One region of the Ectopseudomonas oleovorans genome, then DNA from elsewhere that is predicted to be linked to it. Evidence: predicted binding sites of a transcription regulator. Region 1 holds the regulator's gene; the other holds the start of a gene.

Region 1 (5,249 bases):
TGGCCATCTGGCCGGGATCTTCACCGATGGCGACCTGCGCCGCGCACTGGACAAGGGCATCGATGTACGCGATGCCCGGATCGACGACGTGATGACGCCGCACGGCAAGACCATTCGCGCCGAGATGCTCGCCGCCGAAGCCCTGAAGATCATGGAAGACAACAAGATCAGCGCCCTGGTGGTAGTCGACGGCAATGATCGCCCGATCGGCGCGTTCAACCTCGGCGATCTGCTGCGTGCGGGAGTGATGTGATGAACGAACTGCTGCAACGCGCACGCGCCGTGAAACTGGCGATCTTCGACGTCGATGGTGTGTTGACCGACGGCCGCCTGTACTTTCTCGAAGACGGCAGCGAGTTCAAGACCTTCAACACACTCGACGGTCACGGCATCAAAATGCTGATCAACTCAGGTGTGCGCACCGCCATCATCAGCGGGCGCAAAACCCCGGTGGTCGAGCGCCGCGCCAATAACCTGGGTATCCAGCACCTGTTCCAGGGTCGTGAAGACAAACTCGTGGTACTCGACGGCCTGCTCGCCGAACTCGGCCTAAGCTATGAACAGGTCGCCTATCTTGGTGACGACCTACCAGACCTTCCGGTGATTCGCCGGGTCGGATTGGGCATGGCCGTAGCCAGCGCCGCCAGCTTCGTGCGTCAGCACGCCCATGGCGTCACCCAGGCGCGCGGCGGCGACGGCGCGGCACGGGAATTCTGCGAACTGATCATGCGTGCCCAGGGCACACTGGATGCGGCCCAGGCCGCCTACCTGTAGAGAACAGCATGCCGCGTAAAATCCTCAACACTCTGATCTTTGCTCTGATTGCAGTCGTCGTGGCCGCACTCGGCTACTGGAACCTTGCCCCGGACAGCGCACGCCAAGCCCAGCGGGCCAGCGACAACAACGTCGTTGACTTCTATGCAGTGGGCGCGCGCACCGTGCAGTTCCAGGATGACGGCAAACTGCACTACCGCATGACCGCGGACAAGCTCGAGCACATCAAAAGCACCGACATCACCCTGATCGACGCCCCCAAGCTGGAGCTCTATCGCGGCACCGAGCTGCCCTGGGAAGTCACCAGCCAGCGCGCCGAAGTCTCGCCTGGCGGCGTCGAGGTAGAACTGATCGACGACGTGCGCATCGCCCGCACCGACGCCAAGAACCGTCCAACCATCATCACCAGCAGCCGCATGACCGTTATTCCTGACAAGGAATATGCGCAGACCGAGCAAGCCGTTAGAATCGTCGCGGCCAACGGGGTAACCACGGCACAAGGAATGAAAGCGTACTTGAATGACGGCAGGATGCTCCTGCAGTCCAACGTAAGAGGCCAGCATGAGGTTCGTTAATACCCTCCCCCTGATTCTCAGCCTCGGCGCCGCATTGGGAAGCGCGGCTGCCTGGGCACTGCCATCGGATCGTGATCAACCGATTCGCATCCAGGCCGACAGCGCAGAACTGGATGACCGACAAGGTGTAGCCGTCTACCGCGGCGATGTGATCATCACTCAAGGCACCCTGAAGATCACGGGTGACACCGTCACCATCACCCAGACCGCCAGCGGCGATATCGACGTCTTCACCTCGGTGGGCAATCTGGCGTACTACGAGCAGAAGCCAGCCGTGGACAAGGACATCGTCAAGGCCTACGGCAAGACCATCCAGTACTTCGCCAGCAATGAGCGCATCGTACTGATCGACCAGGCCAAGGTGATTCAGGAAGGCAATACCTTCGAAGGCGAGAAGATCGTCTATGACACCCGCCGCCAGATCGTCAACGCCGGCCGCGCAACAGGCGGCAACATCAGCACGCCGCGCCCGCGTATCGACATGGTCATCCAACCGAAGAACAAACCCGCGGATCAGCAGCAGTAATGGCCATTCTCAAAGCCCAACACCTGGCGAAAAGCTACAAGAGCCGCCAGGTCGTGCGTGACGTCAGCCTGAGCATCGAAAGCGGTCAGATCGTTGGCCTGCTCGGCCCCAACGGCGCCGGCAAGACCACCTGCTTCTACATGATCGTCGGCCTGGTACGCGCCGACCAGGGCCGCGTGCTTATCGACGACCTCGACGTCAGTCATCAGCCCATGCACGGTCGCGCGCGCGCCGGCATCGGCTACCTGCCGCAGGAAGCCTCGATCTTCCGCAAGCTGTCGGTGACCGACAACATCATGGCCATCCTCGAAACGCGCAAGGACCTGGACCGCGCCGGGCGCCAGGCGGAACTGGAAAGCCTGCTGCAGGAATTCCATATCCACCATATCGCCGACAGCCTCGGCATGAGCCTGTCCGGCGGTGAGCGACGCCGCGTGGAGATTGCCCGCGCGCTGGCCACCAACCCCAAGTTCATTCTGCTCGACGAACCCTTTGCCGGGGTCGACCCGATCTCCGTCGGCGATATCAAGCAGATCATCCATCACCTCAAGACCAAGGGCATCGGCATCCTGATCACCGATCACAACGTGCGCGAAACCCTGGACATCTGCGAAACCGCCTACATCGTCAACGATGGGCAACTGATCGCCGAAGGTGACGCCGAGACCATCCTCGCCAACCAGACGGTGAAAGAGGTTTACCTGGGCCACGAATTCCGCCTGTAGCAGGCTGCGTGAAAACTACTGCACTCGGTGATGCTGCGTTAAAAACAGGCTCAAAATGCTCATTTACAGTCGTAAACTGCGCTTTCTCGCCTGTTTTTGCGGGGCCGCCATCGGTATTGCCTCACCTTCGCTCGCTACGCTTTCACACAACCTGTAGGTCGCTCACTATTTCGCTACAGAAATATTGCAACCCCTAGGCAAAAACGAGAAATTCAGGCATATAATTTGCTTCCTGGCGGCGCTTCGGCGCCCTGATGTGGAAGGCGTAACTCGCCAGTAAATTAAGGTCTGCAATGAAACCATCGCTAGTCCTCAAGATGGGCCAGCAGCTGACGATGACCCCGCAGCTGCAACAGGCTATCCGCCTCCTCCAATTGTCTACCCTGGACCTGCAACAGGAAATACAGGAGGCACTGGAATCCAATCCCATGCTCGAGCGCCAGGAAGACGGCGACGACTTCGACAACAGCGATCCAATGGCCGATGGCGCCGAAAGCGCCACTCCGAACCCGAACAAGGAGGACAGCTACCAGGAAACCACCCCCACGGTGGACAACCTGGAAGAAGGCGAGTGGGGCGAGCGCATCCCCAACGAGCTGCCGGTCGATACCGCCTGGGAAGACATCTACCAGACCAGCGCCAGCAGCCTGCCCAGCAACGACGATGACGAGTGGGACTTCACCACCCGCACTTCCAGTGGCGAGAGCCTGCACAGCCATCTGCTCTGGCAACTGAATCTGGCCCCCATGTCGGACAAGGACCGCCTGATCGCCGCCACCCTGATCGACTGCATCAATAACGACGGTTACCTCGAGGAAACGCTCGAGGAAGTGACCGAATCCTTCGACCCCGAGCTGGATGTCGAACTGGACGAAGTGGAAGTGGTGCTGCACCGCATCCAGCAGTTCGAACCGGCCGGTATCGGCGCCCGCGACCTGCGCGAGTGTCTGCTGCTGCAACTGCGTCAGTTGCCTGCCAACACCCCCTGGCTGAACGAAACCCAGCGCGTGGTCGGCGACTATCTGGAGCTGCTCGGCAGCCGCGATTACGCCCAGCTGATGCGTCGCACCAAGCTCAAGGAAGACGAACTGCGCCAGGTCATCGACCTGATCCAGCGCCTGAATCCGCGTCCGGGTTCGCAGATCGAGTCCAGCGAACCGGAATACGTCGTGCCCGACGTTATCGTGCGCAAGCATAACGAACGCTGGCTGGTGGAGCTGAACCAGGAAGCCATGCCGCGCCTGAGGGTCAACCCGCAGTATGCCGGCTTCGTCAAACGCGCAGACTCCAGCGCCGATAACACCTTCATGCGCAACCAGTTGCAGGAGGCCCGCTGGTTCATCAAAAGCCTGCAGAGCCGCAACGAAACGCTGATGAAGGTGGCCACACAGATCGTTGAGCACCAGCGTGGCTTCCTCGACTACGGCGACGAGGCGATGAAGCCTCTGGTGCTGCACGACATCGCCGAAGCCGTGGGTATGCACGAGTCGACGATTTCACGCGTTACCACGCAGAAATTCATGCACACCCCGCGTGGCATTTACGAGCTGAAATATTTCTTCTCCAGCCACGTCAGCACCTCCGAAGGCGGCGAATGCTCGTCCACCGCGATCCGCGCGATCATCAAAAAACTGGTTGCAGCAGAAAACGCGAAAAAGCCGTTGAGCGACAGCAAGATCGCTGGTTTACTGGAGGCACAAGGCATCCAAGTCGCCCGTCGGACGGTCGCCAAGTATCGCGAGTCCCTCGGTATAGCGCCCTCCAGTGAGCGCAAGCGACTGATGTAGGCCAGATCGACTGAAGGCACAAGGTCTTCAGGCCAACGTGTTCCGGCGGCGGGTCGAATAGGGCCCGTCTCTTACACAAGGCAACAAGGAGAAAGCGGTATGCAAGTCAACATCAGTGGACATCAGCTGGATGTGACCGACGCCCTGCGTGACTACATCGGCGAGAAACTCGGCCGACTGGAACGCCACTTCGACAAGATCACCAACGTACAGGTGACCATGGAGGTCGAGAAACTCAAGCAGAAGATCGAAGCCACCCTGCATGTCGCCGGCGGCGAAATCGTCGCCAATGCCGAACATCAGGATATGTACGCTGCCATCGACCTGTTGGCCGATAAACTCGACCGTCAACTCATCAAGCACAAGGAAAAGCAGCTCGAGCGTCTGCAAGGCGCCACGGCCCGCTAACATTCCCTATCCATGATCCGACTTGAAAATATCCTGACCCCCGGCCGTTCCCTGGTGAACGTGCCGGGCGGCAGTAAGAAACGCGTGCTCGAACAGATCGCCAATCTGGTTGCGCGCGACCTGCCCGACCTGGATGCCCAGGACGTCTTCGAAAGCCTCATCGCCCGCGAGAAGCTCGGCTCCACCGGCTTCGGCAACGGCATCGCCATTCCCCACTGCCGCCTGGCTGGCTGCAGTGCCCCGATCAGTGCAGTCCTGCACCTGGAGACGGCAGTCGACTTCGACGCCATCGACGGCGCACCGGTCGACCTGCTGTTCGTCCTGCTGGTGCCGGAGGCGGCCACCGATGCCCACCTCGACCTGCTGCGCCAGATCGCCAGCATGCTTGATCGCCAGGATGTACGTGAACGTCTGCGCCAGGCCAAGAGCGGCGAAGATCTCTATCAGGTCGTCG
Region 2 (5,249 bases), on a different contig from region 1:
GTAGGAAGATCGAGAATACGGTGTGGCCGGGATAGCTCTCGCACTCGATCAGCCCCTGGTGCTGGCTGATGATGTTCTGGGTGATGGCCAGGCCCAGGCCGGTGCCGTCGGCACGACCGCTGACCATGGGATAGAAGATGGTTTCCTGCAGTTCCGGCGGAATGCCGGGACCGTTGTCGATGATCTCGACCTTGACCACCAGGCGGTGGCGCGTGTGGCCGATGGTGAACTGGCGCAGGGTACGGGTACGCAGGCTAATGCGCCCGAGGCCCATGTCGTGCTTCTGCCCGGCGATGGCCTGCATGGCGTTGCGCACGATATTGAGCACGGCCTGGATCATCTGCTCACGGTCGATCAGCAGATCCGGAATGCTCGGGTCGTAGTCGCGCACCAAGGTGATGCTGCCTTGGCTTTCCGCCTCGATCAGGTTGGCGACGCGCTCCAGCACCTCGTGCACGTTGGTCATCGCCAGCGACGGCAACTTGTTCGAGCCGAGCATGCGGTCGACCAGGTTACGCAAGCGGTCGGCCTCTTCGATGATGACGTTGGTGTAGTCCTTGAGCTCTTCGTTGGGCAGTTCACGCGACAGCAGTTGCGCCGCACCGCGAATGCCGCCGAGCGGATTCTTGATCTCGTGGGCCAGACCGCGCACCAGCAGTTTGGTGGTTTCCTGCTTGGACAGCTGCGCCTCTTCCTTGGTGATGCGCAGCAGGCGGTCGCGCGGGTGCACCTCCAGCAGCAGCAGGGTTTCGCCCATGCTGAACAGCGGCGTTACCGCGTAGTCCACGGTCAGCGTTTGGCCGGTGACCGAGGTCAATACGGCTTCGCGCTTGTTGAATGGATGCGCCTGTTCCACCGCCTGGCGCAAGGATGACAGCGCCTCGGGCGACTCGGTGAACAGGTCACTGATGAACTGACCATGGCTGCGCTGGCCGCTGACGGCCAGGAGCATTTCCGCCGCCGGGTTCATGTACTCAAGGCACAGCTGGCTGTTGAGCAGCAGGGTGGCGGTGGTCAGGTTGTCGAGTAGAAGGCGGTGCAGCGCGTCGTTGATGGTCATAGGCAGTGCGTTCCGGCGATGGGCAGGAAAATGCAAGAAGCAAACCAAAGCCCCGAAAAGACGCATTATTTGTGCGGTCTGCCAGGTTTTGGTGGTGCAGGGGCGAGGCCGGGCGGGGAAAAGCGACCCAAAACAGGGAGAGCTTAGGGGATGGTGCGCCATATTGCACTGTTATGGTGCGATTGCGCTCAGAGGAATGGAAGGATGCTGCTCTGTTCCTTGGGTTTGTCTTTGAGTGGGCACTCGGGGCGAACGCCGTATTCATCTTTCTGGCACGGATTGATCTTGCGCTTTTGCGACAGGCTGATGCGATGCATATGAAATGGCTGCGCCGGCGTACGTTCGACGATGAGGCCGGCAGAGTCGATGATCTCTGCTGCCAGTTGGTGCGTGCCCCGGTCGATGTGCTGCAGGGAAAAAACCGGGCTGCGGCTGGTGCCACCCTGCTGCTCACCGTTGAGTAGCAGGCGGTAGCTGTGCCCCGGCAGCAGGCCGGGCTCGCTGGTCAGGGTAACGATCATGTCGCCGGAACCGTTATGGATCGAGGCGTCCGGCTCCGGCACGAGGATGCGCAGCAGCTGATAGTGCACGGTCGGTTTGCTTACCGCGGGTGGCGGGGCCATGCGCACCGTGGGTTGGGGCTGGCTCATTTGCGCGCTGTTGGACGGCGCGAGCACCACTCGTTCGGCATTGCTGCTGCGCGGTTTGTCAGTGAAAACGCGGTTACCTTCAGCATCGATATAGGTATAGACCTGAGCCGAAGCAGCTTGGGTGATGAACAGCAGGCAGAGCAGCAGTGTACGCATCGTGGTCAGTTCGTCGGTCTTGGGGTCGGGCGCGGTGGCGTGACCGGTGGGCGAGCAGGGCTGTTGACGCTGATGCGCTGCACGGTAAAGGTTTCGGTGGCGCTCTGCTGGATGATGCGTTCGCCGGCCACCACTGCTACCGCCAGGCTGTGTTCGCCGCGCTCGACATTGGTCAACTGCAGGCTCGGTACGTTGCTGGCCTGGCCGTATGGCTCGCCATCGAGAATCAGTCGTAGCTGGTGGCCGGGTTGCAAGCGTGGCTGGATGTTCACGCCGACGACGAAGGTGCCGTTGTTGGCGCGCATGGCTTCATCATCCGGGATGCCGGTCAGGCTCAACACGGAGTAAGGGGCCGCGCTCTGTGCTGAGGTGTCGCCGCTGGTGTCCGCAGGAATGCTGGGTGTCTGCATCTCTACCGTATTGGTTGGCGGCAGGTTGACGCTTTCGGCTGCTGCGCCATCGGGCGGCTGGTTGGTGAAGACCGTGTTGCCGTTGGCGTCGATGTATTTGTAGATCTGCGCACTGGCCGGCAAGGCCAGGGCAAGCAGCAGGCAGACGAGTAGCGGGCGCATGGGCCGATCCTTCCGCGGATGATGCGCTAAGCCTTGCACTGCTATCGGTTCCTGGCAAGCGCAGGGCTCCATGGCTGTGATATTCGGCTACAAAAAGTGGACTCGGATCTGCCGTAGGCGCGAGCGTCGCGAGCGAAGCTCTTCAGGTCGCCAGGTCCGCTCGCGATGCTCGCTCCTACAGGGCATGGTGCCGCTGCGTGTCCATGAAAAAGCCCCGCCAGGCAGGGCCGGACAGGGCTTTTGAAACGCGCCGCACGAGGGCGGCGCGAGACTGGCTTAGACGCTGTAGTACAGGTCGTATTCCAGCGGGTGTACGAAGGTACGTACCTTAATTTCTTCTTCCGATTTCAGCTCGATGTAGGCATCGATGAAGTCGTCGGAGAACACGCCGCCCTTGGTCAGGAACGCGCGGCCCTTGTCCAGCTCTTCCAGGGCTTCCTTCAGGCTGCCGCAGACCTGCGGGATCAGCTTGCCTTCTTCCGGCGGCAGGTCGTACAGGTTCTTGTCGGCCGCATCGCCCGGGTGGATCTTGTTCTGGATGCCGTCGATACCGGCCATCAGCAGAGCAGCGAAGGCCAGGTACGGGTTGGCAGCCGGGTCCGGGAAGCGCGCTTCGATGCGGCGGGCTTTCGGGCTGGCAACGTACGGGATACGGATCGAGGCGGAGCGGTTGCGAGCCGAGTAGGCCAGCATCACCGGTGCTTCGAAGCCCGGAACCAGACGCTTGTAGGAGTTGGTCGACGGGTTGGTGAAGCCGTTCAGGGCCTTACCGTGCTTGATGATGCCGCCGATGAAGTACAGAGCGGTCTCGGACAGGCCGGCATAGCCTTCACCAGCGAAGGTGTTCTTGCCGTCCTTGGAGATCGACATGTGCACGTGCATCCCCGAGCCGTTGTCGCCGTACAGCGGCTTCGGCATGAAGGTAGCGGTCTTGCCGTAGGCGTCGGCCACGTTGTGCACGCAGTACTTCAGGGTCTGAACTTCGTCAGCCTTGGCGACCAGGGTGTTGAACTTCACGCCGATTTCGTTCTGACCGGCAGTGGCCACTTCGTGGTGGTGCACTTCGACGACCAGGCCCATTTCTTCCATGGCATTACACATGGCAGTACGGATTTCGTGGTCGTGGTCGCACGGCGGAACCGGGAAGTAACCACCCTTGACGGCGGGACGGTGGCCTTTGTTGCCGCCTTCCACGTCCTGGTCGGTCATCCAGGAGCCTTGCTCGGAGTAGATCTTGAACATCGAGCCGGAGATGTCGGACTTGAACTTCACTTCGTCGAAGATGAAGAACTCGGGCTCCGGGCCGACGAATACGGTGTCACCGATGCCGGTGGTTTTCAGGAACTCTTCGGCACGCTTGGCGATCGAGCGCGGGTCACGATCGTAGCCCTGCATGGTGCTTGGCTCGATGATGTCGCAAACGATGATCAGGGTCGGCTCTTCGGTGAACGGGTCCAGTACCGAAGTTTCGTCGACCGGCATCAGGATCATGTCGGAGGCTTCGATGCCTTTCCAGCCATGGATGGACGAGCCGTCGAACATTTTGCCGTGCTCGAAGAAATCTTCGTCCAGGGCGTCACGGGCCGGCATGGTCACGTGGTGCTGCTTGCCCTTGGTGTCGGTGAAGCGCAGGTCTACCCACTTCACGTCATGTTCTTTGATCAGTTGAACAGCCTTAGACATGTTGTCCTCCAGATGGAAAAGGCTCGCTTCGTGGAGCCCCGATATGTGCGGTGAAGCCCGGCGGGATAGTCCTTCAGGGCGACCTGCCTCACAAGGGAGCAAATTGCATGCCAGTGCCCTTTATTGGGCAGAGGCCGCGAAACTCAGGCGCTACGCCGGCTGCGCGCCGATTCTGCGGAGATATTTGCACCATTTAAGGGCTGCTGTTTATGGAAAAGGCCTATTTTGGTGCGCCAACTTGGGGTTGCAGTATTTTTGGTCAAAGCTTGAACAATTTCCGCTATAATCCGCGCCCCTGTTTTTTCGTCCCCCAAGCGGGCGGCCTATTCATGAAGCTGATCGTCAAAGTTTTCCCGGAAATCACCATCAAGAGCCGCCCGGTGCGCAAGCAGTTCATTCGCCAGCTGGGGAAGAACATTCGCTCCGTGCTGCGTGATCTTGACCCTGCTCTGCGGGTCACGGGTGTCTGGGATAACCTCGAGGTCGAGACCGACCTGGACGATCCCAAGCTGCTGGCCGAGATGACCGAACGCCTGCGCAACACGCCGGGCATTGGTCTGTTCCTCGAGGTGAATGAGTACCCGCTGGGCGATCTGGACGAGATCACCGAACACTGCAAGCGCCACTACGCCGACCAGTTGCCGGGCAAGATCTTCGCCGTGCGTTGCAAGCGTGGCGGCAAGCACGCGTTCAGCTCAATCGATGTCGAACGCCATGTCGGTTCACGTCTGCGTCAGGAGTGCGGTGCAGCCGGTATCGACCTGAAGAAACCGGACGTCGAAGTGCGCATGGAAATTCGCGACCAGCGCCTCTTCGTGGTGCATAACCGCCACGAAGGCCTCGGCGGTTACCCGCTGGGCTCGTTGGAACAGACCCTGGTGCTGATGAGCGGCGGCTTCGACTCCACCGTCGCGGCCTATCAGATGATGCGCCGCGGCCTGGTCAGCCACTTCTGCTTCTTCAATCTCGGTGGCCGTGCCCATGAACTGGGCGTGATGGAAGTGGCGCACTATATATGGCAGAAGTTCGGCCGCTCGCAGCGTGTGCTGTTCGTCAGCGTGCCGTTCGAGGAAGTGGTCGGCGAGATTCTCGGTAAGGTCGACAACAGCCAGATGGGTGTGATCCTCA

The links. Region 1 encodes sigma-54, which starts transcription at its own class of promoters, with help from an activator protein. Its sites were predicted from a motif close to ANTGGCATNNANNTTGCTNT; they were not measured.
Region 2: glnA (glutamate--ammonia ligase) is a predicted target of sigma-54. The motif match lies at 4,217-4,236, and genes of this name have one in related genera.

The regions. Positions count from the first base shown of each region.
Region 1 covers NZ_JAOCLK010000004.1:54,757-60,005, forward strand. The annotation lists gene N5J71_RS03400 (KpsF/GutQ family sugar-phosphate isomerase) at 1-253, shown strand, start outside; gene N5J71_RS03405 (KdsC family phosphatase) at 253-774, shown strand; gene lptC (LPS export ABC transporter periplasmic protein LptC) at 783-1,349, shown strand; gene lptA (lipopolysaccharide transport periplasmic protein LptA) at 1,336-1,875, shown strand; gene lptB (LPS export ABC transporter ATP-binding protein) at 1,875-2,600, shown strand; gene N5J71_RS03425 (RNA polymerase factor sigma-54) at 2,894-4,387, shown strand; gene hpf (ribosome hibernation-promoting factor, HPF/YfiA family) at 4,487-4,795, shown strand; gene ptsN (PTS IIA-like nitrogen regulatory protein PtsN) at 4,808-5,249, shown strand, end outside.
Region 2 covers NZ_JAOCLK010000006.1:40,850-46,098, forward strand. The annotation lists gene glnL (nitrogen regulation protein NR(II)) at 1-1,060, opposite strand, end outside; gene N5J71_RS04730 (DUF4124 domain-containing protein) at 1,249-1,866, opposite strand; gene N5J71_RS04735 (DUF4124 domain-containing protein) at 1,872-2,438, opposite strand; gene glnA (glutamate--ammonia ligase) at 2,715-4,121, opposite strand; gene thiI (tRNA uracil 4-sulfurtransferase ThiI) at 4,451-5,249, shown strand, end outside.